One region of the Micromonospora desertarenae genome, then DNA from elsewhere that is predicted to be linked to it. Evidence: predicted binding sites of a transcription regulator. Region 1 holds the regulator's gene; each other region holds the start of a gene.
The links. Region 1 encodes HrcA, which represses chaperone genes, less so after heat shock. Its sites were predicted from a motif close to GGTTNGCACNCTCNNNNNGAGNGTGCNAACC; they were not measured.

Region 1 (9,532 bases):
GACCAACGAGCACCTGAAGGCCGAGCGCGGCGCGGCGGTACGGGCCCAGAGCCCGTTCAACCGGGTCGCCCGCCCGGAGGAGATCGCCGCCGCGGTGCACTGGCTCGCCTCTCCCGAGGCCGAGTGGGCCTCCGGCACCATCGTCGACCTCAACGGCGCCTCCTACCTGCGTAGCTGACCGGCCCGGTCGAGACGCCGCCCGCCTCTCGCGCCGCCGCGACCCGGTCGGGGCGCCGGGCGGAACGGCTACCAGCGGTGCAGGCGGGTCGCCAGCACGGCGAGCGCAGCGACGCCGGCCGTCGAGGTGCGCAGCACCGACGGGCCGAGCCGCACCGGGCGGGCGCCGGCCGCGGCGAACGCGTCCAGCTCGGCCGGGGTGATGCCGCCCTCGGGGCCGACCACCAGCACGATCTCGCCGGAGTCGGGCAGCTCGGCGGTGGTCAGCCGGTCGTCGGCCTCCTCGTGCAGCACGAACGCGGCGGCCGCCCCGGCGATCCGCCGGGCCACCGTGCCGGTGGGCTCGTCCGGCGCCCCGGCGACCACCGGCAGCCAGGCCCGGCGGGCCTGCTTGGCGGCCTCCCGGGCGGTCGCCGCCCACTTCTCCCGTGCCCGTACGCCCCGGTCGCCGCGCCACTGGGTCACCGAGCGGGCCGCCGCCCAGGGCACGATCTCGTCCACCCCGACCTCGGTCATCGCCTGCACGGCCAGCTCACCCCGGTCGCCCTTGGCGATGCCCTGCACCACCACCAGCCGCGGGACGGACGCGTCGACGTACCCCCGGGAGCGGATGTCGAGTTCCAGGCTGCCCCGGCCGACGGCGGTGACCACGGCGGTGGCCGTGCCCCCGTGCCCGTCGGCGAGCAGCAGCTCCTCGCCGACCCGCAGGCGCTGCACCGTGGCGGCGTGGTGGCCCTCCGGGCCGTCGAGGGTCAGCGAGTCGGTGGTCGGCAGCGACTCGACCAGGAACAGCGGCGCGGACACGGGATCAGGCTATCGGCAGCGCCGCCGGCCGGGGCGGTGAGGCGGCCGCGCCGCACCCGGGGTGCGGCGCGGCCTGCCGGCCGGCTCAGGCGTGGCCGTTGAAGGCGTCGCGCATCCGGGAGAAGAAGCCGCCCTGCTTGGTCAGCTCGGCGACCTCCTCGCCCCGGGTCTTGGCGAACTCGCGCAGCATCCGCTCCTGCTCGGCGTCGAGCTTGGTGGGGGTGCGCACGTCGAGGTGGACGTAGAGGTCGCCCCGGCCGGTGCCGCGCAGGTGCGGCACGCCCCGGGCGCGCAGCCGCAGCGTGCTGCCCGGCTGGGTGCCCGGCTTGACGTCGACCGTCTCCTCGCTGTCCAGCGTCTTGATGGTCAGCCGGGTGCCCAGCGCGGCGGCGGTCATCGGCACGGTGACCCGGCAGTGCAGGTCGTCGCCCTTGCGGGAGTAGACGTCGTGCGGGCGCTCGTGGATCTCCACGTAGAGGTCGCCGGCGGTGCCGCCGCCCGGGCCCACCTCGCCCTGCTGGGCCAGCCGGATCCGCATGCCGTCCTCGACCCCGGCCGGGATCTTCACGGTCAGCGACCGGCGGGTGCGGACCCGGCCGTCGCCGGCGCAGGTCGGGCAGGGGTGCGGGATGGTGGTGCCGTAGCCCTGGCAGACCGTGCACGGGCGGGCCGAGACGACCTGGCCGAGGAAGGTGCGCTGCACCGACTGCACCTCGCCCCGGCCGCCGCACGCCTCGCAGGTGGCCAGGTGGGTGCCGGCGGCGGTGCCGGCGCCGGAGCAGGTGGTGCAGAGCACGGCGGTGTCGACGGTGATCGGGGCCTCCACGCCGAACGCCGTCTCGTGCAGGTCCAGTTCCAGCCGCAGGATCGCGTCCGCGCCCGGCCGGGTACGCGGCCGCGGCCCGCGGGAGCCGCCCGCGCCGCCGAAGAACGCGTCCATGATGTCCTGGAAGCCGACGAACGGACCGGCGCCGCCGGGGCCCCCGGGGCCGCCCGGGCCCCCGCCGCCCGGTGCGAGCGGGTCGCCACCCAGGTCGACGATCTGCCGTTTCCGGTCGTCCGAGAGGACCTCGTACGCGGCGTTGATGTCCTTGAACTTCTCCTGTGCCTCCGGGTCCGGATTGACATCCGGGTGGTACTGCCGCGCCAGCTTGCGGTAGGCGCGCTTGATCTCGTCGTCGGAGGCGTCCCGGCTCACGCCGAGAATGCCGTAGTAGTCCCTGGCCACTGCGTTCCGTGTCCTCATGTTCGTCTCGCGTTGCGCCGGTCGCCGGCCGGAACCGGCCGTCGGTTCTGCCTGGTCAGTTCTGGGCCAGCAGGTCGCCCACGTAGCGTGCCACGGCCCTCACCGTGGCGATGGTGCCGGGGTAGTCCATCCGGGTCGGCCCCAGCACGCCGAGGCCACCGACGATGGTCGAACCCGGTCCGTAGCCGGTGCTGACCACCGAGGCGGCGCGCAGGTTGTCGATCTCGTTCTCGTCGCCGATGCGGACCCGCAGCGTGCTCGGCTCGACCTCACCGATGAGCTTGAGCAGCACGACCTCCTCCTCGAGCGCCTCGAGGATGGGCCGCAGCGAGCCCTGGAAGTCGAGCAGCCCGCCCCGGGTGAGGTTGGCCGTGCCGGCCAGCGCGATCCGCTCCTCGTGCCGCTCGACCAGCGTCTCCAGCAGCACGGTGGAGAGGGTGGCCATCGCCGGCCGTAGGTCGGGCGTGGCCTCGTCGACCAGCGCCTGCACCAGCGGCGGGGTCTCCGACAGCCGGGTGCCGACCAGCTTCTCGTTGACCAGCCGGCGCAGGTCGAGGACGTCGTCGGCCGGGATCGGGCCGGGCATCTCGACCAGCCGCTGCTCGACCCGGCCGGTGTCGGCGATCATCACGAGCATCAGCCGGGTGGTGGAGATCGGCACCAGCTCCAGGTGGCGCACCGAGGAGCGGGCCAGGCTCGGGTACTGCACGACGGCGACCTGCCGGGTCAGCTGCGCCAGCAGCCGCACCGTGCGGTGCACCACGTCGTCGAGGTCGACCGCGCCGACCAGGAAGCGCTCGATCGCCCGGCGCTCGGCCGGGCTGAGCGGCTTGACCCGGGACAGCCGGTCCACGAAGAGCCGGTAGCCGCGGTCGGTGGGCACCCGGCCGGCACTGGTGTGCGGCTGCCGGATGTAGCCCTCCTCCTCCAGCACGGCCATGTCGTTGCGCACCGTGGCCGGGGAGACCCCGAGCTGGTGCCGCTCGACCAGCGCCTTGCTGCCGACCGGCTCCTGCGTGGCGACGTAGTCCTCGACGATCGCGCGCAGCACCGCGAGCTTGCGGTCGTCGAGACCCATCTCCCCACCTCCTGTCGCACGTCGGCCGGCGGCGCACTGCCGGCGGCGCGGCGCGTCCTGGCACTCGACTGTAGCGAGTGCCAGTCTACGTCGGTGGGCCCGCCGGCGCGATGATCAAGACGGACCGCCGGTGCGGCCGCACCGACCGATCATCCGGACAAGCCGGTCGATGTCGCTCTGGTGTGTCCTTGCCGGCTGCCCCTACCGTGACGTGCATGACCGAACCGCCTCGCCCCCCGGGAGCCGACGGCCCCGGCGCTCCGCCGCCGGATCCGACCGCTCCGTCGGCCGTCCCCGGCCCGTCGGCCGGTGACGAACCCACCGCACCACTGTCCGGGGCGCCGGCCTCGGGCGGCTATCCCCCGCCCGGTGGCTATCCGCCGCCCACCGGTGACCAACCGCCGTCGGGTGGCTACCCTCCGCCAGCCGGCGCGCCCCCGTACGGTGGCTACCCGCCGCCCGGTGGCTACCCGCCGGGGCCCGGCTACCCGGCCGGTGGCGGCTACGGCCCGCCCGCCGGCTACGCCAACAACGAGGACAAGACCTGGGCCCTGATCGCCCACTTCGGCGGCGCGGCCGGCGTGATCGTCGGCGGCGGCCTGCTCGGCTGGCTGGCGCCGCTCATCGCGATGATGGTCCGCGGGCAGCAGTCGCCGAGCGTCCGCGCACACGCCGTCGCGGCGCTGAACTTCCAGCTCACCTGGACGATCGTCAGCGTGCTGAGCTGGGTGCTCACGCTGGTCACCTGCGGGATCCTGTTCTTCGTCCCGATGCTCGTCTGGCTGGTGCCGCTGATCTTCGGGATCATCGGCGGGTTCAAGGCCAACGAGGGCGTGCTCTACCGCTACCCGATGACCTACAGCTTCACCCGGTGACCCGGGCCGGCCGCTCCCCCGGCCGGCTCCGGGCAGCCCGGATCAGGGCAGCAGGTCGCGCACCACGGCGTCGGCCAGCAGCCGCCCGCGCAGGGTGAGCACGGCCCGGCCGGCCGCGTACTCGGGCGCGGCCAGCAGCCCGTCGGCCAGCGCCCGCTCGGCGCCGGCCCGGCCGGCCGCGTCCAGGCCGGCCAGCGGCAGCCCGGCGGCGAGCCGCAGCCGGAGCATGACGTCCTCGGTGTGCGCCTCGTCGGGGGTGAGCACCTCCCGGGCCAGGCCGGGCGACCGTCCGGCGGCGAGCCGCTGGGCGTACGCGGTGGGGTGCTTGACGTTCCACCAGCGCACCCCGCCGACGTGGCTGTGCGCGCCCGGGCCGAGGCCCCACCAGTCGCCGCCGGTCCAGTAGAGCAGGTTGTGCCGGCACCGGCCGGCCGGCGTACGGGCCCAGTTGGAGACCTCGTACCAGGAGAAACCGGCGGCGGAGAGGGCGGCCTCCGCGGCCAGGTAGCGGTCCGCCGCGACGTCGTCGCTGGGGTACGGCAGCTCGCCCCGGCGCATCCGGGCGGCCAGCCGGGTGCCGTCCTCCACGATCAGGGCGTACGCGCTGACGTGGTCGACGCCGGCCGCCACCACCTGCGCCAGCGAGGCGGCGAAGTCTTCCGCGCTCTCCCCCGGCGTGCCGTAGATGAGGTCCAGGTTGACGTGGTCGAACCCGGCGTCGCGCGCCTCCGCCGCGGCGGCGGTGGCCCGGCCGGCGCTGTGCGTACGGTCCAGGATCGCCAGCACCCCGGGCGAGGCGGACTGCATGCCCAGCGAGATCCGGGTGTAGCCGGCCGCACGCAGCGTCTTGAGCGACTCCGGGGTGACCGACTCCGGGTTGGCCTCGGTGGTCACCTCGGCGTCGGCGGCCAGCCCCCAGGTGCGGTCGATGCCGTCCAGGATCCGGGCCAGGTCGTCGGCGGGCAGCAGGGTCGGCGTGCCGCCGCCGACGAACACCGTGTCCACCCGCGGCGGCGGCGCGTCGCCGAGCACCCGGGCGGCGAGCGCCAGCTCGGCCAGCACGGTGTCGGCGTAGCCCTCCCGGCTCGCGCCGCCGCCCAGCTCCGCCGCCGTGTACGTGTTGAAGTCGCAGTAGCCGCAGCGGCTGGCGCAGAACGGCACGTGCACGTACACGCCGAAGCCACGCGCGCCGACCGCGCGGGTGGCGGTGGCGGGCAGCGAACCGTCGGCGGGGACGGGTTCGCCTTCTGGAAGGACGCCGGGCATGGCCACTAGTGTGCCCGCATGACCTCTCCCGACGCGCTGGTGCGGGTCGCCACGGCCCGTGGGGTGACCACCCTCACCCTGGACAGCCCGCACAACCGCAACGCGCTCTCCACCCCGCTGATGACCGAGCTGCTCGCCGGCCTGGCCGCCGCGGTCGCCGACGACGCGGTCCGGATGATCGTGCTCGACCACACCGGCCCGGTCTTCTGCTCCGGCGCCGACCTGAAGGAGACCGCCGCCGCGTACGCCAGCGGAACCGTGCCGGCGGGCATGCTCGGCGACGTGCTGGCCGCCGTCTGGGAGTGCCCGAAGCCGGTGCTCGCCCGGGTCGCCGGGCCGGCCCGGGCCGGCGGCCTCGGCCTGATCGCGGCGGCCGACCTGGCCGTCTGCGCCGAGGAGGCCACCTTCGCCTTCACCGAGGTGCGGATCGGGGTGATCCCGGCGGTGATCTCGGCGACCGTGCTGCCCCGGCTGCACCCGCGGGCGGCGGCCGAGCTGTACCTGACCGGGGACACCTTCGACGGCCGGCGGGCCGCCGAGATCGGCCTGGTCACCGCCGCGGTGCCGGCGGACGGGCTGGACGCCGCGGTGGCCCGGTACTGCGACTCGCTGGTGCGCGGGGCGCCGGCCGCGCTGGCCGGGGCGAAGCGGCTGCTGCGCCGGCCGGCCGCCACCGACCTGCGCGCCGAGATCGCCGACCTGGCCGGGATCTCCACCGGCTTCTTCCTCTCCGAGGACGGCCGCGAGGGCGTCCTGGCGTTCCGGGAGAAGCGTGCCCCGCGCTGGGTGGCCGAGCTGGACGGGGCGGCGGAGGTCGCCGGCTGAGCGAGGCACGCTCCGCTTCGCCGACGGCCCGGTGCCGCCCGGTGGTCCGGACGACCAGGTGAGACAGCGGCTGGACGGGGAACTTCCGGTCACCCGTCAGGGGCGGCGCATCCGGCGGGGCGGGGCTGAACCGGTCGGACGACCCGGAGTGGCCGTTCGGGGACGTACGCTTGTCGCGCTGTCGAACAGGGGGTGTGGGTGCGAACTCGGGCAGTCGTGGCGGGTGGAGTCGTCCTCGTGCTCGTCGCCGTGATCGGGATCCTGTACGTCGTCCGGCAGTTCGGCGAAGGCCTGCGGCTGCCGCTGGCCAGCCGCACCTGCACCGTCCAGGCCGACGGCAAGGTGGCGCTGGACGCCGACCAGATGGCCAACGCGGCGACCATCGCGGCCATCGGGATCCAGCGGGAGATGCCGGAGCGGGCGGTGGTGGTCGCGCTGGCCACCGCGTACCAGGAGTCCGGGCTGCGCAACCTCGACGGCGGCGACCGCGACTCGATCGGGCTGTTCCAGCAGCGGCCGAGCCAGGGCTGGGGCACGCCGGCGCAGATCAGCGACCCCCGCTACGCGACGAACCGGTTCTACGCGGCCTTGAAGAAGGTGCGCGGCTGGGAGCGGATGCGGGTCACCGACGCGGCGCAGAAGGTGCAGCGGTCGGCCTTCCCGGAGGCGTACCAGAAGTGGGCGGACGAGTCCCAGGTGCTCACCCGGGCGCTGCTCGGGCACGCCACCGGCGCGGTCGCCTGCTCCGTGGGGCGGGATCCGGCGATGCGGGGCACTGCCGCGACGGCGGCGCTGACCCGCGGCCTGACGCTCGACTGGGGGCTGGCGGCGTCGGCCGCCGCCACCGACCTGACCGGCCTCAGCGTGCCCGCCGCGGACCAGCGCGGCGGCTGGCGGTACGCGCACTGGCTGGTCTCCCACGCCGGCGACCACGGGGTGAAGCGGGTGCGCTTCGGCGGCCTGGAGTGGACCGCCCGGGGCGGCACCTGGAACCCGGTGACCGACGGCTCGGCGGAGGAGTCCCGGGTGGTGGCGGAGGTCTTCGCCGAGGGGTGAAGGACCCCCGATCTCCTTACCGGCAGTCACCGCACAAACCGGCATTTCCGACGATAGCCCCACCGCAGGTGGCCGGGGTATACGCACCGCACTCGTACCACTGCCCTTGGTCCGGCTGGCGCGCTCCGCGGCGAGTCGGGCATTCCCGCCCGCCCTTGCAGCGCGTTACGATCGGCGGCCTGTGCCAGCAATGGTTTCGCCTCATGGGGAGGGGTACGACGTGGCGTTCGACTACGGCGACCGGACCGGTTACGAACCGATCAGCGACACTGACCGTAAGGAGTTTCACGAGCAGGGCTTCCTGCTGCTACGGAACGTCCTGACGGAGGACCACCGGGCGGCGCTGGAGGCGGCGGTCGACCGTGTCTACGCCGAGGAGAAGGCCAAGGGCAACACCACCAAGGACGGCACCCTGCACCTGCTGGGCTTCCTGAACCGGGACGAGCTCTTCGGCGACCTGCTCACCCACCCGATCGCCTTCCCGTACATGTGGGGCCTGGCCGGGTGGAACATCTACAGCCACCACAACCACCTCGACGTGACCCCGCCGGCGCTGGAGCCGGAGAAGCCGTACTGGGGCTGGCACCAGGACGGGTACCGGCAGAACTCCGACCCGGAGACGATGGACCCGAACCTCCCCCGGCCGATGTTCTCGCTGAAGGTCGCCTACGTGCTCTCCGACCTGTCGGAGACCGGGCGCGGCGCCACCAAGGTCATCCCGGGCAGCCACCTGTGGAACTCGCTGCCCCGCCCGGCTGACACCACCGTGCACAACCCGGACCCGGAGGGCACGGTGGAGATCACCGCCAACCCGGGTGACGCGTTCATCTTCGACCGCCGCCAGTGGCACTCCCGGTCGACCAACCTGTCGACCATCACCCGCAAGATGCTCTTCGTCGGCTACACCTACCGGTGGATCCGCCCGCTGGACGAGCTGCACATCGACAAGGACGGCGAGTGGTGGGCCAACCGCACCCCGGTGCAGCGCCAGCTCTGCGGTGAGGGCACGCACACCGCCAACTACTGGGGCATCAACTGGGACGGCTACATCGACGACGAGATCCCGCTGCGCAAGGAGCTCAAGGAGCGCGGTCTGCTCGACCGCAGCATCCCCTGGCTGCGCTGACCCGACGCCGAACGGGCCCCTCCCTCGCGGGACGGGGCCCGTTCCGCTTCGCACGGCCCCGCACGCGGGACGCGGGGTGGGTCAGCGGGGGGTGCGGCCGGCGAGCCGGCGGCGCGCCTTGTCCCGGATCGACTCCGGCAGGTCCGCCGCGTCCAGCAGCCGGGGCAGCAGCTCCGGCTCCAGGTTCAGCGCCCGGAACACCTCGCCGATGGTCACCCCGTGCGCCGGGCGCTCGACCACCTCGACCGGGTCTCCCGCCCCGACCTCGCCCTCGCGCAGCACCCGCAGGTACGCCCCGGGCAGCGCGCGCACGGTGAACCGCTTGATCAGGTCGGGCAGGCCCCAGAAGCCGGCGAACGTGGTGCACGGGGTACGCGGCTTGGTCACCTGGAGCAGCACCGAGCCGATCGCCCACTGTTCGCCGATCACCGCCCCGGTCACGTCGACCGCGGAGGTGGTCAGGTTCTCGCCGAAGCCGCCGGGCCCGATCGACCGGCCCAGCTCGGCGGCCCACCAGGCGGCGTCCTCCTCGGCGTAGGCGTAGACGGCCTGGTCCGGCCCGCCGTGGTGGGCCCGCTCGCCGATGAAGTCACCGGCCACGCCCTCGGTACGGATCAGCACCGGGCCGTCCACCGGCCGCTTGTCGATGCCGCTGCGGCCGCTCGGATCGCCCGCCCACTCCGCCTCGGTCACGATGCCGAGGTTCACCGCCGCCAGCCTGCCCGTCATGGTGATCAGCCTAGTCGGGCCCGCCCCGGCACCCTCTTCCGAGATCCACTCCGGCCGCACGCCGGGGCTGCGCCGCCCCGACGCTCAGCCCTTCACGGCGCCGGCGACCAGGCCGGAGACCATCCGGCGCTGCACCAGCAGGAAGAAGATGATCACGGGCAGGGTGAACAGCGTGGAAGCGGCCATCACCGGGCCCCACGCGGTGTCGTCGCGGCCGAAGAAGAAGGTCATCGCCACCGGCAGGGTGTAGCGGTCCTGGTCGTTGATGAAGGTCAACGCGAAGATCAGCTCGTTCCAGGCGGTGATGAACGAGAAGATGCTGGTCGCCACCAGCCCGGGTGCCACCAGCG
Region 2 (9,532 bases), on a different contig from region 1:
CGCGGCTACCGGCCCGGCGCGGTGGAGCTGGCTGGCGTGGCTATCACCATCGCCGCCCTGGTCGCCGCCAACCTGGCCACCCGGCCCCGCCGGGCCGCCCGCCCGCGCCCGGCCAACCACGCCGAGGCGGTGGCCGTCGCCGACCCGGTGGCGGTCGTCGACCCGGTCGCCGTGGTCGGCCGGTAGCCGGCCCGCTCACAGCGTGGGAACCCGGCAGAGGCGCGTCGGGGCGAGCGCTTAGACTCGGCGGCACAACTGCATACCTCATCCAGAGGGGCTGAGGGATACGGCCCGACGACGCCCCGGCAACCACCCCGCGCGCTCACCGCTGAGCGACCGGCGGGGCAGGTGCCAATTCCGTCCCCGCCGCAGAGTGCGATGCGGGGAAAGATGAGAGGACTCCTCGACATGACGTCGACGCTCGCCGCCTCCGGCATCGACACCTCCGCCAGCCCCGCCCGCGCCCTGGTCTGCCGCGCCTGCTCGGCCCGCTACCCGCTCGCCGCCCAGCACGCCTGTTACGAGTGCTTCGGCCCGCTGGAGGTCGACTACGACACCGCCGAGCTGGCCAAGGTCACCCGGGAGCAGATCGAGGCCGGCCCGGCCAACCTCTGGCGGTACGCCGCGCTGCTGCCCGCCGGCCAGGACCCGGCGGCCCGGGTGACCCTCGACCCGGGGCTCACCCCGCTGGTCGCCGCCCCGCACCTCGCCGCCGAGCTGGGCATCACCGCCCCGCTCTGGGTCAAGGACGACAGCGCCAACCCCACCCACTCGTTCAAGGACCGGGTGGTGTCGGTGGCGCTGACCGCCGCCCGGGCGCTCGGCTTCACCCGGTTCGCCTGCGCCTCCACCGGCAACCTGGCCAACTCGGTCGCCGCGCACGCGGCCCGGGTCGGCGCCCCGTCGGTGGTCTTCATCCCCAGTGACCTGGAGCAGGGCAAGGTGGTCACCACGGCCGTCTACGGCGGCGAGCTGGTCGCCATCGACGGCTCGTACGACGACGTGAACCGGCTCTGCGGCGAACTGGTGGAGACGGACGAGTTCGAGGACACCGCGTTCGTCAACGTGAACGTGCGCCCCTACTACGCCGAGGGTTCCAAGACGCTCGGCTACGAGGTGGCCGAGCAGCTCGGCTGGCGGATCCCCGCGCAGGTGGTGATCCCGATGGCCAGCGGCGAGCTGCTCACCAAGATCGACAAGGCATTCGCCGAGCTGGTCGAGATCGGCCTGGTCGAGCCGCCGGCCGGCGGCTGGAAGGTGTTCGGCGCCCAGTCGGCCGGCTGCAACCCGATCGCCACCGCGCTGCACGCCGGCACCGACACCATCACCCCGGTCAAGCCGACCGGCATCGCCAAGTCGCTCAACATCGGCGACCCGGCGGCCGGCCTCTACGCGCTGGAGGCGGTGCGCCGTACCGGGGGCTGGATGGAGTACGTCGACGACGACGAGATCCGGGCCGGCATCCGGCTGCTCGCCCGTACCACCGGGGTGTTCGCCGAGACCGCCGGCGGGGTGACCGTCGCCGTGCTGCGCAAGCTGGTCGAGTCGGGCCGGCTCGACCCGGCCGCGGAGACCGTGGTCTTCAACACCGGCGAAGGGCTGAAGACCCTCGACGCGGTCGCCGGCCAGGTCGGCCCGACCCACCGGATCAAGCCCTCGCTGCGCGCCGCCCGCGACGCCCGCCTGCTCGGCTGAACCGCCCGCTCGGCGGGCTGACCGGGCGAGCGCTCGACGCGACGTCCCGGAGGTCGCGGTGTCCAGCCGGCTCGGACACCGCGACCTCCGGAAAACGGAGTCGGTCACCGACCGGGCGTCCCGGCCGCCCGCCGGAGGCGCGGATCACCCGGACGGGGGATGCGGCCGATCCGCCGGGTAACGGGCTTTTTGCTCTGGGTGCGGAAAACCCGCCGTCGGGGACTTGACGGTAGGAACCGGACGGCGCAAGATGCTCCGTGCGGGAGGGCGTTTCGCCGGAAGACTTGCGAGTCCTTACGACCCAACGCCGGCGGCGTTGTGCGAGCGCCCCTCCCGACCAACCTCCGATCGGGCCGGCGAAATTCGCTGGCCCGATCGTCGTTCCCGGGCGCACCCTCGCTGCATGAGCATCACGATCGCGCCGATCGAGGCAACCGACCAGGCCGCGATCGACGCGGCGTACCAGGTGGGCGCCGCGGCCAACGACGCCGACCTGCCCGACTTCCCGCCGTTCTGCCGGCGACGGTTCGAGGCCAGCGTCCGGCACCCGATGCCGGGCACCGCCGCGCTCTGGGCGCTGGCCCGGCTGGACGGCGTACCGGCCGGCTATCTCGCGCTCGACCTGCCGCAACTGGACAACACCGACAACGCCACCGCCGACCTGATCGTGCACCCGGCGTACCGTCGGCGCGGCGTCGGCCGGGCGTTGCACGAGCACGGCGTACGGCTGCTGCGCGAGCAGGGCCGCAAGCGGGTGGTCGGGATGGCGGTCTCCGCGCTGCCCGGCGGCCCGCCCCGGCCGGCGGCCGGGGCCGCGTTCGCGGCCGCCCTCGGCGCGCACCCGGCGCTCGCCGAGATCCGGCGCCGGCTCGACACCACCCGGCTCGACCCGGCGGGGTTGGACGCGCTGCTCGCCGAGGCCCGGGGCCACGCCCAGGGCTACCGGACCGTCCAGTGGCGCGGCGCGACGCCGGAGGAACACCTGGCCGACATCGCCTACCTGGACGGCCGGCTGATGACCGACTCACCCATCGGCGACCTGCACTGGGAGGCGGAGCGGGTGGACGCCGAACGGGTCCGGGGCACCGAGCGGGCGCTGGACGCGCGCGGCCGGCGGCGCTACCACACGGCGGTACGCCACGAGGAGTCCGGCCGGCTGGTCGCCTGGACGCTGCTCGACGTGGGCGCGTCCGCCGACTGGCACGCGTTCCAGCAGATCACCATCGTCGACCCGGAGCACCGCGGCCGGCGACTCGGCCTGCTCGGCAAGATCGAGAACCTGCGTCACCTGCTGACCCACGAGCCGGCGGTACGCGCGATCGACACCTTCAACGCGGCCGAGAACGCGCACATGGTGCGGATCAACGAGCAGCTGGGCTTCCGCTCGGTGGACGGCTGGACCGACTGGCAGCTGACCATCTGAGTTGTGACACGGGCCTACTGATTTTGGTGCCACCTGTTGCATGATGGCGGGCATGACGGAGACCCCGCACCCCCTGTACGACAGGCACGCCGACACCCTCGACCGGGCGCTGACCGCGATCACGGAGCGCGGGTACTGGTCCGCCTATCCCGAGTCCCCCAGCCCCCGGGTCTACGGCGAGACCGCCGCCGCCGACGGCAAGGCCGCCTTCGAGGCGTACCTGGGCGGCGACTTCCCCCTCGACCAGCCGGGCGCCGGCGACCGGGTGGCCACCGAGACCAGCCCGTTCGGCGTGGCGCTGGACGTCCGCTACCCGCACGCCGGCGCCGACGAGCTGGTCGCCGCGGCGAGCGCCGCGCTGCCCGCCTGGCGCGACGCCGGCCCGCAGGCCCGGGTGGGGGTCTGCCTGGAGATCCTCGACCGGCTGCACAAGCACATCTTCGAGCTGGCCAACGCTGTGCAGTTCACCAGCGGGCAGGCGTTCGTGATGGCCTTCCAGGCCGGCGGCGCGCACGCCCTGGACCGGGCGCTGGAGGCGCTGGCCTACGCGTACGCGGAGATGACCCGGCACCCGGGGACGGCCGGCTGGGAGAAGGCGGCCGGCAAGGGCGACCCGCTGCGGATGACCAAGACGTTCCACGTGGTGCCCCGCGGGGTGGGCCTGGTCATCGGCTGCAACACGTTCCCGACCTGGAACTCGTACCCGGGGCTGTTCGCCTCGCTGGTCACCGGCAACCCGGTGATCGTCAAGCCGCACCCCCGTGCGGTCCTGCCGCTCGCGATCACCGTCCGGTACGCCCGCGAGGTGCTCGCCGAGGCGGGCTTCGACCCCGACCTGGTGCTGCTGGCCGCCGAGGCCCCGGGCGAGAAGCTCGCCTCGACGCTGGCCCTGCACCCGGCTGTGAAGATCGTCGACTTCACCGGCTCCACCGAGTACGGCGACTGGCTGGAGGCCAACGCCCGGCAGGCGGCGGTCTACACCGAGAAGGCCGGCCTGAACACCGTGGTGATCGACTCCACCGACGACTTCGCCGGGATGTGCCGCAACCTCGGCTTCACCCTGACCCTCTACAGCGGCCAGATGTGCACCACCTCGCAGAACATCCTGATCCCCGCCGGCGGCATCGAGACCGACCAGGGGCACAAGAGCTTCGACGAGGTGGCCGGCGGGATCGCCGCCGCGGTCGGCAAGCTCACCGGCGACCCGGCCCGGGGCGTCGAGCTGACCGGGGCGATCGTCAACGACGGTGTGCTGGAGCGGTTGGACGAGGTGACCAAGGTCGGCGAGCCGGTGCTGGAGTCGCGTACCGTCGAGCACCCGGCCTTCCCGGGCGCGGTGGTCCGCACCCCGACGGTGGTCAAGGTCGGCGCGGACGACACCGCGACCTACGGCCGGGAGTGGTTCGGGCCGATCTCGTTCGTCATCCCCACCGACTCGACGACGCACAGCCTGGAGATCATGCGGAAGACCGTCGGGGAGAAGGGCGCGCTCACCGCGGGCGTCTACTCCACCGACGAGGCGGTGCTGGACGCCGCCGAGGCGGCGGCGATCGAGGTCGGGGTGCACCTGTCCTGCAACCTCACCGGCGGGGTGTTCGTCAACCAGTCGGCGGCCTTCTCCGACTTCCACGGCAGCGGCGCCAACCCGGCGGCCAACGCGGCGCTGACGGACGGGGCGTACGTGGCGAACCGGTTCCGGATCGTGCAGTCGCGTCGGCACGTCTGAGTTCGGGTTTTCGGGGGCAGCCGTGGTTGCGGTTGGGGTTTCCGGGGCAGCCCGCCCCGCTCTGGGCGGTCAGGCTTGATCCCGACGCGGGGCGGGCTGCCCCGGAAACCCTTCCGGGTCGGACTGCGTCGGGACCCTGCGCCCCGGGGGTGTTGATCTTCGGGGTGCTGCCTCGGGTTGGGTTTACGGTCAGCGGGGGCCAGCCGGGTCTGTGGGTCAGGCGGGGCGGCGCATCTGGAGTTCGGTCAGGGCGGGGATGGTGGGGTGGGGCACCCGGACGCCGGTGTCGACGAAGCCGAGGCGCTGGTAGGCCCGGTAGGCGCGGTCGTTGCCGACCACCACCTCCAGCATCAGCTCGGGCCGGCCGCACTCCCGGGACCACTGCGCCACCGCCGCCACCAGTTCGCTGAGCAGTCCACTGCCGCGCCAGGTCGGGGTCACGTAGACCGCGTAGATCACGGTGAGGCCGGGCTCGGTCGGGATCGTGGTGCCCCCGGCGTGCCCGACGAACCGACCACCGGGGTCGGCGACGAACTGCGCGGTGTCGGTGCCGGTCGAGGTGTACGCGACCCGCGCGGCGAACTCGGCGTGCGGGCGGGCCGCCGCGTCGGCCAGGGTCTCCAGGAACGCCAGCGGCGCGTCGGCCAGCATCTCCAGGCGCAGCGCCCGCATCCGGGCGGCGTCCCGCGGCCGGACCCGTCGAACCTCCGCCACCCGCCGGCCCGGCCCGCCCGGATCGCTGGTCATGCCCGCATGCCTATCACAACGACGGACGACGATCCCGCCGAGTCCGCGATCATTCGGAATATGCCCGATTTGTGGTCGTGCACCGTAGTCACGCCTCGTGTAGCGTGCGATTTCGGTCACCGTTTCAGCGGCCGTCGCCGATCGCCGAACGGTGGCCCCGGGATGCCGGCGTGCCGGCCTCCGGGTTGTGGTACGCCGCGCAGAGTGAGGAAGTGCACCGTGGCACAGGGCACCGTGAAGTGGTTCAACGCCGAAAAGGGCTACGGCTTCATCGCCGTCGACGGCGGGCAGGACGTCTTCGTCCACTTCTCCGCCATCGAGATGGACGGCTACAAGGCGCTGGACGACGGCCAGCGGGTGGAGTTCGAGATCGCCCAGGGCCAGAAGGGGCCGCAGGCCGAGCGGGTGCGCGTCATCGCCTGATCCGGCGCCCCCACGTTCCGACGCGCCGGGGGGCTGCGGTGCGGCCACCGCACCAGGAAAGATCGTGAGCCGTTCCAGCTCTCGCTGAGGAGGGTTCATGTCCGACCAGCCGCCCCCGGACGCGTCGTCCCCCAACCCCGGCACCCCCGGAGCGGGCGACCCCGCTCCGGGTGCCAACCAGCCGGCGGAGCCGTCCGCTGCCGGCCGGCCCGGGGAGCCGACCGCGCCGCCGCCTCCGGCGGCCCAGCCGTGGGACGCCACCGCGCCGCAACCGCCCGGCGCCACCGGCCCGGCCGCTCCGCCACCGTCCGGCGCCCAGCCGGCCCAGCCGTGGGACCCGGCCGCGCCGCCACCCGCCGGGGCGCAGCAGCCTCCGTCGTGGGATCCGGCCGCGCCGCAACCGTGGCCGGGCGGCGGTACCCCGTACGGTCCGCAGGGCTGGCCGCCGGCCGCCGGCGGGCCGGGCTGGCCGACGCCGCCCACCGGCGGCTTCCCGACCGGCGGGTACGGCGTGCCCGGGTATCCGCAGCCGGCGCCCGGGTACCCGGGCTGGTACCCGCCGGGCTACGGCTTCGACCCGACCGACCCGCTGGTCACCCCGCCCGGGGCGGGGGTGTCCGGCTGGTTCGACCGGTGCGTCGGCGCGATCCGCCGCGGCTGGCGGCTGCTGCTGCCGATCCTGCTGCTCACCCAGGTGCTGCCGGCCGCGGTGCTGTCGGTGATCAGCCTGGCGGTCGACCCGACGGCCGAGTGGGACGCCACGGTCGGCCAGGACCCGGACGCCCTGCCGGACACCTTCCTCACCGACCTGGCCACCATGCTCGGCGTGCTGATCGGCGGCAGCCTGCTCTTCGGCCTGGTGCAGAGCGTGGGGTGGGCCGCCGGCAGCTGGGTGGTCGCCCGGCAGGCGGCCGGCGAGCCGGTGGGGCTGGGCGCCGCGCTGCGGTACGGGTTGCGCCGGGCGCTCGGACTCTGGGGCTGGACCCTGCTGATCGGTCTGATCGTCGCGCTCGGCACCTGCCTCTGCGTGATCCCCGGCATCTACTTCGCGTTCGCGTTGAGCATGGCCGGCCCGGTCTGGCTCTTCGAGCGGCAGGCCCCGATCGGCCGGGCCTGGCGGATGTTCCACGACCGGCTGGGCCTGCTGCTCGGCCGGGTGGCGATGGTGGTGGCGGCGGTGATCGTCGGGTCGATGGTGGCCGGGGTGGTCGAGGCGGTCGGCACGCTGCCGTTCGGCATGACTCCGCTCGACTCCGCGGGCTCGGCGGTCGGCGTGATCATGGTCATCCTGGTGGCCGCGGTGCTGGCGCTGCCGGCACACGTCGTGCAGCTCGTCGGTCTGGTGGTGACCTACGCCGAGCAGCGCGCCCACGAGGGCCCGGTGAACGCCGCCCGGCTGGCCGGCGAACTCGGCTGACCGGGGCGGTCGTGCTTGCACTCGCCCAGTGAGAGTGCTAAACAAGTCATTGGCACTCGCAACCTGTGAGTGCCAATGGTCGGGGCGGTGGGGCCGCGGCCACGCCGGTGGGACAACCGCCGGCGAGGCACGTGGCCGGTCGTCGCGGGCTATCCGGCCCGGCCGAGGAGGCGTCGCCGTCGTCCGGTGGCGACGTCCCAAGGTGCGTACACCAGGCGGCCCATCCGGGACACACACTCGGGTGGCCCGTGAGTGTCCAGGAGGACAACGCCGTATGGCCAAGATGATCGCGTTCGACGAAGAGGCGCGCCGCGGCCTCGAGCGGGGCATGAACCAGCTCGCCGACGCCGTGAAGGTGACCCTCGGCCCCAAGGGCCGCAACGTCGTGCTCGAGAAGAAGTGGGGTGCCCCCACCATCACCAACGATGGTGTGAGCATCGCCAAGGAGATCGAGCTCGAGGACCCGTACGAGAAGATCGGCGCCGAGCTGGTCAAGGAGGTCGCGAAGAAGACCGACGACGTGGCCGGTGACGGCACGACGACGGCGACCGTCCTGGCCCAGGCCCTGGTTCGTGAGGGCCTGCGCAACGTGGCCGCCGGCGCCAACCCGATGGCCCTGAAGCGGGGCATCGAGGCCGCCGTGGCCAGCGTCTCGGAGGAGCTGCTCAAGCTCGCCAAGGACGTGGAGACCAAGGAGCAGATCGCCTCCACCGCCTCCATCTCGGCTGGTGACACCAGCGTCGGCGAGATCATCGCCGAGGCGATGGACAAGGTCGGCAAGGAAGGCGTCATCACCGTCGAGGAGAGCAACACCTTCGGCCTGGAGCTGGAGCTCACCGAGGGTATGCGCTTCGACAAGGGCTACATCTCCGCGTACTTCATGACCGACCCGGAGCGTATGGAGGCCGTCTTCGACGACCCGTACATCCTGATCGTCAACAGCAAGATCTCGTCGGTGAAGGACCTGCTCCCGATCCTCGAGAAGGTCATGCAGTCGGGCAAGCCGCTGCTGATCATCGCCGAGGACCTGGAGGGCGAGGCCCTGGCCACCCTGGTGGTCAACAAGGTCCGTGGCACCTTCAAGTCGGTCGCCGTCAAGGCGCCGGGCTTCGGTGACCGCCGCAAGGCCATGCTCACCGACATCGCCATCCTCACCGGTGGCCAGGTCATCAGCGAGGAGGTCGGCCTCAAGCTGGACGCCGTCGGCCTCGACATGCTGGGCCGGGCCCGCAAGGTCGTGGTGACCAAGGACGAGACCACGATCGTCGACGGTGCCGGTGACGCCGAGCAGATCCAGGGCCGGGTGAACCAGATCCGGGCCGAGATCGACAAGAGCGACTCCGACTACGACCGGGAGAAGCTGCAGGAGCGGCTGGCCAAGCTGGCCGGTGGCGTCGCGGTGATCAAGGTCGGCGCGGCCACCGAGGTCGAGCTGAAGGAGCGCAAGCACCGCATCGAGGACGCCGTGCGCAACGCGAAGGCCGCCGTCGAGGAGGGCATCGTCCCGGGTGGTGGTGTCGCGCTGGTGCAGGCCGGCAAGACCGCCTTCGACAAGCTGGACCTGACCGGCGACGAGGCGACCGGCGCGCAGATCGTCAAGATCGCGCTGGACGCTCCGCTGCGGCAGATCGCCGTCAACGCCGGCCTCGAGGGTGGCGTGGTCGTCGAGCACGTCCGCAACCTGGAGGCCGGCCACGGCCTCAACGCCGCCAACGGCGAGTACGTCGACCTGCTGGCCGCGGGCATCATCGACCCGGCCAAGGTGACCCGCTCGGCGCTGCAGAACGCGTCGTCGATCGCGGCGCTGTTCCTCACCACCGAGGCCGTCGTGGCGGACAAGCCGGAGAAGACCCCGGCCGCCCCGGCTGGTCCGGGTGGCGGGGACATGGACTTCTGAGTCCAGTTCCGACCGGAAACGGGGCGGGCCGCTGACGCGGTCCGCCCCGTTTCGTCGTCAGGTGGGCAACGGGCGCTGGTTACGCCGCTTCTGTGCCCGGTCGTACGGCGGCCGGACCTGGATCGGCGCGTCGACCATCTCCAGCGGCTCCTCCACCTCGGCCGGCTCGGTGCCGGCCATCTCGGCCAGTTGTTCGGCGTCGCC
Region 3 (9,532 bases), on a different contig from region 1:
TCAGCGTGACCGCCGCGCCCTGGGTGAACAGGTTGGCGAAGTTGCCGGCGGTGAGGAACGACGGCCGCATGATCGAGAAGACCGTGCAGAGCACGATCAGGCCGAGCACGGCCGGCAGCGCGCCGATGTCGCCGCCGCGTACCCGGGCGACGTAGTTGCGTACGTGGCTGCCGAGGGTGGGCGTCGGTGTGACCGCCGCCGGGCCCTCCTTCTGCACGACCGTGGTGGTCACTGGACGCCTCCTGTGGTGGTCTCGGCCGGCTCGGCGCCGTGGCCGTTGCTGGCCGCCTCGGCGGGGAGGCCGAGCGCGCCGGAGCGGCCGGCGGTGATCAGCTCCACCACCTGGGCGTGGGTGATGTCGGTGGTCTTCACCTGGGCGACCATCTGGCCGAGGTAGAGCGCGGCGATCCGGTCGGAGACGGCGAAGACGTCGTTCATGTTGTGCGAGATGAGCACGACGGCCAGGCCGTTGTCGGCCAGCCGGCGGACCAGTTCGAGCACCTGCGCGGTCTGCGCGACACCGAGCGCGGCGGTCGGCTCGTCGAGGATGACCAGCCTGCTGTTCCAGAGCACCGCCTTGGCGATGGCCACCGTCTGGCGCTGACCACCGGAGAGGCTGGAGACGTGCTGCCGCAGCGACTTCACGGTGCGGACCGAGAGCCCGGCCAGCGTCTCGGCGGCGAGCTGCTCCATGGTCGGCTCGTCCAGGACGATGCCGCTGCGCTTCTCCCGGCCGAGGAACATGTTCTGCACGATGTCGAGGTTGTCGCAGAGCGCGAGGTCCTGGTAGACGACCTCGATGCCGAGGGCGGCGGCGTCCCGGGGACTGTTGATGGTCACCGGGCGGCCGTCGAAGAGGAACTCGCCAGCGTCGGTCTGGTAGATGCCGCTGATGCACTTGACCAGGGTCGACTTGCCGGCGCCGTTGTCGCCGACCAGGGCGGTCACCTCGCCGGGGTGGGCGGCGAAGGCGACGTCACGCAGGACCTGGACGGGACCGAAGCTCTTGTCGATCCCGCGTAGCTCCAGCAGTGGTGTTGCGGACACGGGGTGTCTCCTTCGGATGGAGGGGAGATCTCGGAGCCCGTCCGGCGAGTGCCGCCCGGCACGGGGGAGTCCCGTGCCGGGCGGCTCGCCTCGGCGGGTACGACGTGGAGCGTCGGTCAGCTGATGCCGGCGTCGGCGCAGAGCTTGGCGTAGTCGGCCGTGCAGACCTCGTCCTTGGTGACGAAGCCGTCGGCGATCACGTCCTTGACGTTCTCCTTGTAGATCAGCTTCGGGGTGAGCAGCACGGACGCGACGTCACGGCCGCCCTCCGGGTCCTTGACGGTCTGCCCGGTCTCCTTCTTCTCACCCTTGGCGAGCGCGATGGCCAGGTCGGAGGCGGCCTTCGCCTCCTCCTTGATCGCCTTGTAGACGGTCATGCACTGGTCGCCGGCGAGGATGTTCTGCAGGCCCTGCGGGGTGGCGTCCTGGCCGGTGACCGGGACCTTCCCGTTGAGCTTGTTCTTCTTCAGCACCGAGATGGCCGCGTTGCCCAGCCCGTCGTTGGCGGCGAGCACGCCGTCGATCTTGCCGCCGGTCTGGGTCAGCATCTGCTCGAAGATCGTCGCGGCCTGGGCGTTGTCCCAGTCCGGCACGGACTGGTCCGGGCCCTTGGTGTACTCCTTGGAGTCGAACTTGGGCTTGAGGATCGAGTCGTACCCGTTCTTGAACAGGGTGGCGTTGTTGTCGGTCGGCGAGCCGTTCAGGTAGGCCACGACCGGGTTCTTGGCGCCCTTGTCGGTCAGGCACTTGGCCAGACCCTCGCCCTGGAGCTTGCCGACCGCCTCGTTGTCGAAGCTGACGTAGTACTCGGCGGAGCCGCCGAGGGTGAGCCGGTCGTAGTCGATGGTGGCGACGCCCTGCGACTTGGCCTTGTCCAGGACGGCCTTGCCGGTGCCGGAGTCCAGGTTGACGATCATCAGGGCGGTGACGCCGTTGGTGATCATCTGGTCGGCGATGGTCTGGAAGGCGGTCTTGTCGCCCTGGGCGTTCTGGATGTCGTACTGGACGCCGGCGGCCTTGAACGCCTCTTCCAGGAACTTGCGGTCGGCGCCCTCCCAGCGGGCGGAGGACTTGCTGTCCGGGAGGATGACGCCGATCTTCGGGGTCTTGGCGCTGCCGGCCTGGTCACCGCTGCCGGAGTCGTCGCCACAGGCGGCCACGCTGCCGACGGTCAGGAGGCCCACGGCGGCGAAGGTGAGGAAGCCCTTGCGCATGTGCAGGGTCCTTTCGAGGGTGGGGGTAGGTGATGTTTTGTTGTGCCCGGCAACGTATTCCGCTCTCCGACCCCACCACAAGGGTGCCGAGGTCATGAGTTTGTTGGCAGCGGTAACAATTCAGCAACGCCCCCGACACCCGACCATCCCCCAAAAGAAAGCGCTCCCACACCCCCCCACCCCTCCCCCCGCCCCCCGCCCCCTCGCACCGACATGTTGATCATGAGGTTTGCGGCGATATCCAGCCGGAACTGCGCCGCTAACCTCATGATCACCCCGCGGGAGCGGGGAGCGGGGGAGCGGGGAGCGGGAGGTGGGGCGGGGTCAGGGGGTGGTGGAGAGGGGGGCGGTGCGGGCGGCGGTGAGGGTGACCAGGTCGGACGGGGCGAGCTGGAGTTGCAGGCCGCGCCGGCCGGCGGAGACGTAGATGGTCGGGAAGTCCAGCGCGGAGGAGTCGAGCACGGTGGGCAGCCGCCTGCGCTGGCCCAGCGGGCTGATCCCGCCCCGGACGTAGCCGGTGACCCGCTCGGCCACCGTACGGTCGGCCAGCGCCGCCCGCTTGCCGCCCACCGCCGCGGCGAGCGCCTTGAGGTCCAGCTCGCCGGTGACCGGCACGACCGCCACCGTGAGTACCCCGTCGACCTCGGTGACCAGTGACTTGAACACCCGCTCCGGCGGCACGCCGAGCGCCTCGGCGACCAGCCCGCCGTAGTTGGGCGCGTCCGGGGAGACGTCGTACGGATGGGTGCTGTGCGCGATCTTCCGCTTCGCCAGCAGCGCTGTCGCCGGCGTTCCCTGTCCCGCCATGACCGACAAGCTAGCGGTGCCCCGCCCGCCAGGCCATCCGATACCTGCGCCCTGAGACGGGCCGACCGCCGGGCGGCGAGCGGCGAGTTGGTCAGAGGGCCGGCACGGGTTGGCAGAGCAGGGTGGTGGGGGCGCCGGCCACCCGGGTGAGCACCAGGCTGGCCGGATTCTCCCCGGCCAGCCGCAGGTCGCGGCGGAGTCGTTCCGGCTCCAGCGCCGAGCCGCGCTTGAGGATCTCCACCCGGCCCACCCGCCGCTCGCGGAGCAGCGCCCGCAGCCGCTTGAGTGAGAACGGCAGCACGTCGGTGACCGCCAGGCAGCGGGCGTACGGGGTGGTGGCCGGCGCGTCGGCGTAGAGGTAGGCGATGTCGGGGTCGGCCAGCGTGGCGTCGAGAGCGTCGGCCAGCTCGGCGACCAGGTGGGCGCGGACCACCGCCGGATCCGGGTCGTACAGGTAGCGGCGGACCGGCCCCACCGCCGCCTGCCGGTCGCCGGCGCCGGTGAGCACGTGGGCGTCCCCGCCGCGCACCACGGTGGCCCGGCGGGGGACCTCGGCCAACCGGCCGCACCAGAGGGTCGCCTCGACCAGGTCGCCGTCCACACTGACCCACTCCGCCTCGGCACCCGGCGGGATCAGCGCGTGGTCCAACCCGGGCGCCACCTTCACCACGGTGTACGGCACCCGTTCGGCCAGCCCGAGCACGAAGTCCCACGGCGGCGAGTAGGCGCTCGGGTCGAACACCCGCCGCCCGGTGCCGGTCTGCCGCCGCGCCGGATCGCAGAAGACCGCGTCGACCCGGTCGACGTCGAACGCGGTGGCGTCGCCGCACTCGACGGTGAACAGCTCGGCCACGCCGGCCGCCTCGGCGTTCGCCGCGGCCATCGCGGCGGTCACCGGGTCGGCCTCCACGCCGTACACCCGGATGCCGGCGCGGGCGGCGGCGAGCGCGTCGGCGCCGAGGCCGCAGCCCAGGTCGGCCAGGGTGCGCACCCCGGCGGCTCGCAACCGCTCGGCCCGCCGGCCGGCCACCACCCGGCGGGTGGCCTGCTCCAGCCCGGCGCGGGTGAGGAACATGCCGGCGGCGGCCGGTCCGAACTTGCCGGCCGCCCGGCGGCGCAGCTCGACCTGGGTCAGCGCGGCGGCGGCCAGCCCGGCCGGGACCCCGGCCGAGCGGAGCGCCGACGCCGCGGCCAGCGGGTCGCCGCCGGCCATCTCGGCCGCCGCGGCGAGCGCGGCCGACCCCTCGGCGGTACGCAGGGCGGCGAGCTGATCCAGATCCACCCGGCCATTGTCCCGGCCCCCGTTCCGCCTCCTACGCGTGCCGGTCATGTCGGCGCTGTCCCGTTCTCCCGCGGCCCGCCCGTCGGCAGGGCCCTCACAAGCCGCCCGGGCCGTCCCGTCTCGCGCGGCTGCGGTGGCGGCGGCGCCATGTCGGCGATGTGGGGGTGTTGCGGGAGGTCTGATGCCGGCATGTCGCCGATCTGGTGTCGATCATGGAGTGGCCGGGAACGTGGCATCCCCCGTGTCGCTGTGGGGTGGCGCGGAACGCGGGGGATGGTCGGCTGCTGACTGGTGCTGGACAGCCGGGTTGGTGCTGCCGGGCCGGTGCGCGGCCACGCTGGCGAACCCGGACCGGCGCCGGCCCGTGTCGCCCCTCGGCGCAGGGGAGGCGCGGCTCGCCCTCGAACGGGTGGGTCAGCGGCGGGTCGGGGTGGCGGTGACGAAGGCCCGCCAGTTCGCCGGGGCGAAGGTGAGCGCCGGGCCGGTCGGGTCCTTGCTGTCCCGGACGGCGACCACGCCGGGCAGGTTGTCGGCGACCTCGACGCACGCGCCGCCGTTGTTAGTGCTCCGGGAGGACTTGCGCCAGGCGGCGCGGGTCAGGTCCATGTCTTGGCCACTTCCTCGATCAGCCGGGCGGACTGCCGGCAAGGCAGTGCCTCACCCGTCACAGTCTCCCAGCGTCGTTCGAGGGCGGCAACGTCGTTAGGGCTGTCCACGGTCAGCCCACGGAGCTGGTTGTCCAGGTGGATCAGCTCGGCGCCGCTGGCGAGCCGGGCCAGGATGAACGAGCCGCCGAGCCCGGTGTGCCAGGGGGATTCCGCTGGCACGACGCGGACCTGCACATTCGGCTCCGCGCCGACGGCCAACAGGTGCGTCATCTGGTCGCGCATGGTGGCCCGATCGCCGACCTGCCGCCGCAGCGCCTGCTCGTCCAGGACCGCGACGAACTGGGGCCGCAGGTCGCCGGTCAACACGGCTTGCCGGGCCAACCGGGTCACCACCCGCGCCTCCAACTCGTCAGCGCTCAGCTCCCCGCCCACCCCGAGCATCGCCCGGGCGTACTCCTCGGTCTGGAGCAACCCGGGCACCGCGGTCGCCTCACTCCACCGCAGCGCCACCGTCTCCCGCTCGATCTCCTCCCAGGGGCGGAACCAGTCAGGCGCGGCGTGGAGCCGGATCAGCTCCAGCATGGCGACGAAGAGACCGCCGGTGTCCAGCACCGCGTCGACCCGGGCCAGGTAGTCCGGCTGGACCGGGCGTTCGCCGATCTCGACGGCGCTCACCTGCGACGACGAGTAGTTGATCAGCTTGCCCAGCTCCTCCTGGCTGAGCCCGCGCGCCTGGCGGGCCCGGCGGAGCTGACCCCGCAGGAACGTCAGTGTCGGTACCCGGGACATCGGTGCTCCCTCCCCTCGGCATCCGCGCCGGCACCGGACAGTAGGGGGTTGACCACGCTGCGGCGAGGCGTTGCCGGCGTGTCGCGGTATCCCGTGGCGGAACAGTGGCGGGACAGTGGCGACACGAGGTTCGGGCGCGTTGGCACTCTCCTTGACGGAGTGCTAGCCGAGGAATAACCTGCGATTAGCACTCTCACCCTGAGGGTGCCAGCTTCCGGGCCGCTCGGTCCGGGGCTGAACGCCAGGCGGACCGGCACCCGCGACGACGGCCCCGCCCGGTGGCATGTGGCAGATTGACGCTGGTCGGCATGCCGACCGGTAACGAAACCAGTACCCCAGGAGGGTATGCCCGTGACTACCGCGACCAAGGTTGCGATCAAGCCGCTCGAGGACCGGATCGTGGTCCAGGCGAACGAGGCTGAGACCACCACGGCGTCGGGCATCGTGATCCCCGACACCGCCAAGGAGAAGCCGCAGGAGGGCACCGTCCTCGCTGTCGGCCCGGGCCGGATCGACGACAAGGGCAACCGCGTGCCGATCGACGTCAAGGTCGGCGACACCGTCCTCTACTCGAAGTACGGCGGCACCGAGGTCAAGTACGCCGGCGAGGAGTACCTGGTGCTCTCCGCCCGCGACGTCCTCGCGGTCATCGAGAAGTAAGCAACCGATCAGTGTCGTTGCCCCGGTCCGGCTCGCCGGGCCGGGGCAACGTCGCTTCGAAGGGACATCCATGGCGAAGATCCTGAGCTTTTCGGACGACGCCCGGCACCTGCTCGAGCACGGTGTCAACGCCCTCGCGGACGCGGTGAAGGTCACCCTCGGCCCGCGCGGGCGCAACGTCGTCCTGGACAAGAAGTTCGGTGCGCCCACGATCACCAACGATGGTGTGACCATCGCCAAGGAGATCGAGCTCACCAACCCGTACGAGAACCTCGGCGCGCAGCTGGTCAAGGAGGTGGCGACCAAGACCAACGACGTCGCCGGCGACGGGACCACCACCGCGACCGTGCTGGCCCAGGCGATGGTCCGCGAGGGCCTGCGCAACGTGGCGGCCGGCGCCAACCCGACCGGCCTCAAGCGGGGCATCGACGCGGCGGCCAACAAGGTCTCCGAGGCGCTGCTGGCCCGCGCGGTCGAGGTGTCCGACAAGAAGGCGGTCGCGCACGTCGCGACGGTCTCGGCGCAGGACGCCGCCATCGGCGACCTGATCGCCGAGGCGATGGAGAAGGTCGGCCGCGACGGCGTCATCACCGTCGAGGAGGGCTCCACCCTGCACACCGAGCTGGACGTGACCGAGGGTCTCCAGTTCGACAAGGGCTTCATCTCGCCGAACTTCGTCACCGACGCGGAGGCGCAGGAGGCCGTCCTCGAGGACGCCTACATCCTGATCACCACGCAGAAGATCTCGGCGATCGAGGAGCTGCTGCCGCTGCTGGAGAAGGTCCTCCAGAACAACAAGCCGCTGCTGATCATCGCCGAGGACGTCGAGGGCCAGGCGCTGTCCACCCTGGTGGTCAACGCGATCCGCAAGACCGTCAAGGTCTGCGCGGTGAAGGCCCCGGGCTTCGGCGACCGCCGCAAGGCGATGCTGCAGGACATGGCGATCCTGACCGGCGCCGAGCTGGTCGCCCCGGAGCTGGGCTACAAGCTCGACCAGGTCGGCCTGGAGGTGCTCGGCACCGCCCGCCGCGTGGTGGTGGACAAGGAGAACACCACCATCGTCGACGGCGGCGGCCAGGCCAGCGAGGTCGCCGACCGGGTGGCCCAGATCCGCAAGGAGATCGAGGCCTCGGACTCCGAGTGGGACCGGGAGAAGCTCGCCGAGCGGCTGGCCAAGCTCTCCGGCGGCATCGCCGTCATCAAGGTGGGCGCGGCGACCGAGGTCGAGATGAAGGAGCGCAAGCACCGCATCGAGGACGCCATCGCGGCGACCAAGGCCGCGGTCGAGGAGGGCACCGTCCCCGGCGGTGGCGCCGCCCTGGCGCAGATCCTCTCGGCGCTCGACGACGACCTGGGCTTCACCGGCGACGAGAAGGTCGGCGTCTCGATCGTGCGCAAGGCGCTGGTCGAGCCGCTGCGCTGGATCGCCCAGAACGCCGGCCACGACGGCTACGTCGTGGTGCAGAAGGTGGTCGGCAAGGAGTGGGGCCACGGCCTCGACGCGGCCACCGGCGAGTACGTCGACCTGGCCGCCTCCGGCATCGTCGACCCGGTGAAGGTGACCCGCAACGCGGTCAGCAACGCCGCGTCGATCGCCGGCCTGCTGCTCACCACCGAGAGCCTCGTGGTGGAGAAGCCGGCCGAGCCGGAGCCGGCCGCCGCCGGTCACGGCCACTCGCACGGTCACGGCCACAGCCACCAGCACGGCCCGGGCTTCTGACCCGGTAGTACGACCGGTCCGGGGCACACCGTCACGCCGACGGTGTGCCCCGGCCGCGTTCCCGGCCCGGCGCGGGCCGGCGACGGTCGGGCGGGCGCGGCTCGCCGCCGCGCGGGACGGATTACGGAACGCTGACGTGGCTACCGGCCGGGCCGGGCGATCGGAAAGACTGGCCCGATGAGCACCACGACACGCCGGTACGCCGCGCTGGCCGGGTTCACCGCCGCCGCGGTGGCGATCGGCTCGGCCGAGCTGGTGGCGGTGCTGACCGGCCCCCGCTCGGCCCCGCTGGTGGCGGTCGGCGGGCTGGTCGTGGACACCGTTCCCGAGCCGCTCAAGCAGCTCGGCATCGCGCTCTTCGGCACGTACGACAAGATCGCGCTGCTGGTCGGGACGGCGCTGCTGCTCGGCGCGGTGGCCGCGCTGCTCGGGGTGCTGGCCGTCCGCCGGCTGGCGGTCGCCCTGGCCGGCATCGCGGCCTTCGCGGCGCTCGGGGTGGTCGCCGCGCTGACCCGGGCCGGCGCGGACCTCGCCGACGCCCTGCCCGCGCTGCTCGGCGCCGGGGCGGGGGCGCTGGTGCTCTGGCTCTTCGTGGCCGGCCCGCTGGAACTCGACCCGTGGCCCTGGTCGCCGCCCGAGCCACTGCCCGCCACCGCGCACCCGGCCAGCCCGGGGCCGACCGGGGCAGCGGACGCCGAGCCGGCCGAGCCGTTGGAACACACCGATCCGGAGTCGCGGCGGCGGTTCCTCACCGGGGCCGGGGTGCTGCTCGGCGCGGCCACCGTGGCCGGGCTGGGCGGGCGGTGGCTGGCCGGGCGGCGGGGCGTCTCGGCGGCCCGGGCGGCGGTGCGGCTGCCCGCCCCGGTCTCCGCCGCGCCGCCGGTGCCGGCCGGGGCCGACCTGTCGCTGACCCAGCTCGCGCCCTACGTCACGCCGAATCTCGGCTTCTACCGGATCGACACCGCGCTGGTGGTGCCGCAGGTGGACCCGGAGACCTGGCGGCTGCGCATCCACGGGCGGGTCCGCCGGCCGCTCACGCTCAGCTTCGCAGACCTGCTGGCCCGGCCGCTGGTCGAGCGGTACGTGACCCTGGCCTGCGTGTCCAACGAGGTCGGCGGCGACCTGATCGGCAACGCCCGCTGGCTGGGCGTGCCGCTGAAGGACCTGCTGGACGAGGTGGAGCCCGAGGAGGGCGCCGACCAGGTGGTCGGGCGGTCGGTGGACGGCTGGACCTGCGGCACCCCGACGGCGGTGCTGCGCGACGGGCGGGACGCCCTGCTGGCGGTGGGCATGAACGGCGAGCCGCTGCCGGTCGAGCACGGCTTCCCGGTGCGGATGGTGGTGCCCGGCCTGTACGGCTACGTCTCGGCCTGCAAGTGGGTGACCGAGCTGGAGCTGACCAGCT

Region 2: groL (chaperonin GroEL) is a predicted target of HrcA. The motif match lies at 7,479-7,509, and genes of this name have one in related genera.
Region 3: groES (co-chaperone GroES) is a predicted target of HrcA. The motif match lies at 5,930-5,960, and genes of this name have one in related genera.

The regions. Positions count from the first base shown of each region.
Region 1 covers NZ_JAXCFQ010000021.1:58,053-67,584, reverse strand. The annotation lists gene SM577_RS30200 (SDR family NAD(P)-dependent oxidoreductase) at 1-178, shown strand, start outside; gene SM577_RS30195 (16S rRNA (uracil(1498)-N(3))-methyltransferase) at 247-981, opposite strand; gene dnaJ (molecular chaperone DnaJ) at 1,067-2,209, opposite strand; gene hrcA (heat-inducible transcriptional repressor HrcA) at 2,283-3,305, opposite strand; gene SM577_RS30180 (DUF4870 domain-containing protein) at 3,521-4,180, shown strand; gene hemW (radical SAM family heme chaperone HemW) at 4,223-5,446, opposite strand; gene SM577_RS30170 (enoyl-CoA hydratase-related protein) at 5,465-6,271, shown strand; gene SM577_RS30165 (hypothetical protein) at 6,464-7,327, shown strand; gene SM577_RS30160 (phytanoyl-CoA dioxygenase family protein) at 7,548-8,453, shown strand; gene SM577_RS30155 (MOSC domain-containing protein) at 8,535-9,182, opposite strand; gene SM577_RS30150 (carbohydrate ABC transporter permease) at 9,267-9,532, opposite strand, start outside.
Region 2 covers NZ_JAXCFQ010000002.1:290,443-299,974, forward strand. The annotation lists gene SM577_RS04340 (DMT family transporter) at 1-186, shown strand, start outside; SAM riboswitch class I at 262-397, shown strand; gene thrC (threonine synthase) at 409-1,695, shown strand; gene SM577_RS04350 (N-acetyltransferase family protein) at 2,099-3,118, shown strand; gene paaN (phenylacetic acid degradation protein PaaN) at 3,171-4,844, shown strand; gene SM577_RS04360 (GNAT family N-acetyltransferase) at 5,061-5,591, opposite strand; gene SM577_RS04365 (cold-shock protein) at 5,811-6,014, shown strand; gene SM577_RS04370 (hypothetical protein) at 6,112-7,431, shown strand; gene groL (chaperonin GroEL) at 7,706-9,328, shown strand; gene SM577_RS04380 (hypothetical protein) at 9,386-9,532, opposite strand, start outside.
Region 3 covers NZ_JAXCFQ010000005.1:526,760-536,291, reverse strand. The annotation lists gene SM577_RS14080 (sugar ABC transporter permease) at 1-232, opposite strand, end outside; gene SM577_RS14075 (ATP-binding cassette domain-containing protein) at 229-1,047, opposite strand; gene SM577_RS14070 (sugar ABC transporter substrate-binding protein) at 1,164-2,261, opposite strand; gene ybaK (Cys-tRNA(Pro) deacylase) at 2,586-3,068, opposite strand; gene SM577_RS14060 (THUMP-like domain-containing protein) at 3,160-4,350, opposite strand; gene SM577_RS14055 (DUF397 domain-containing protein) at 4,765-4,956, opposite strand; gene SM577_RS14050 (helix-turn-helix domain-containing protein) at 4,947-5,747, opposite strand; gene groES (co-chaperone GroES) at 6,093-6,407, shown strand; gene groL (chaperonin GroEL) at 6,478-8,127, shown strand; gene SM577_RS14035 (molybdopterin-dependent oxidoreductase) at 8,305-9,532, shown strand, end outside.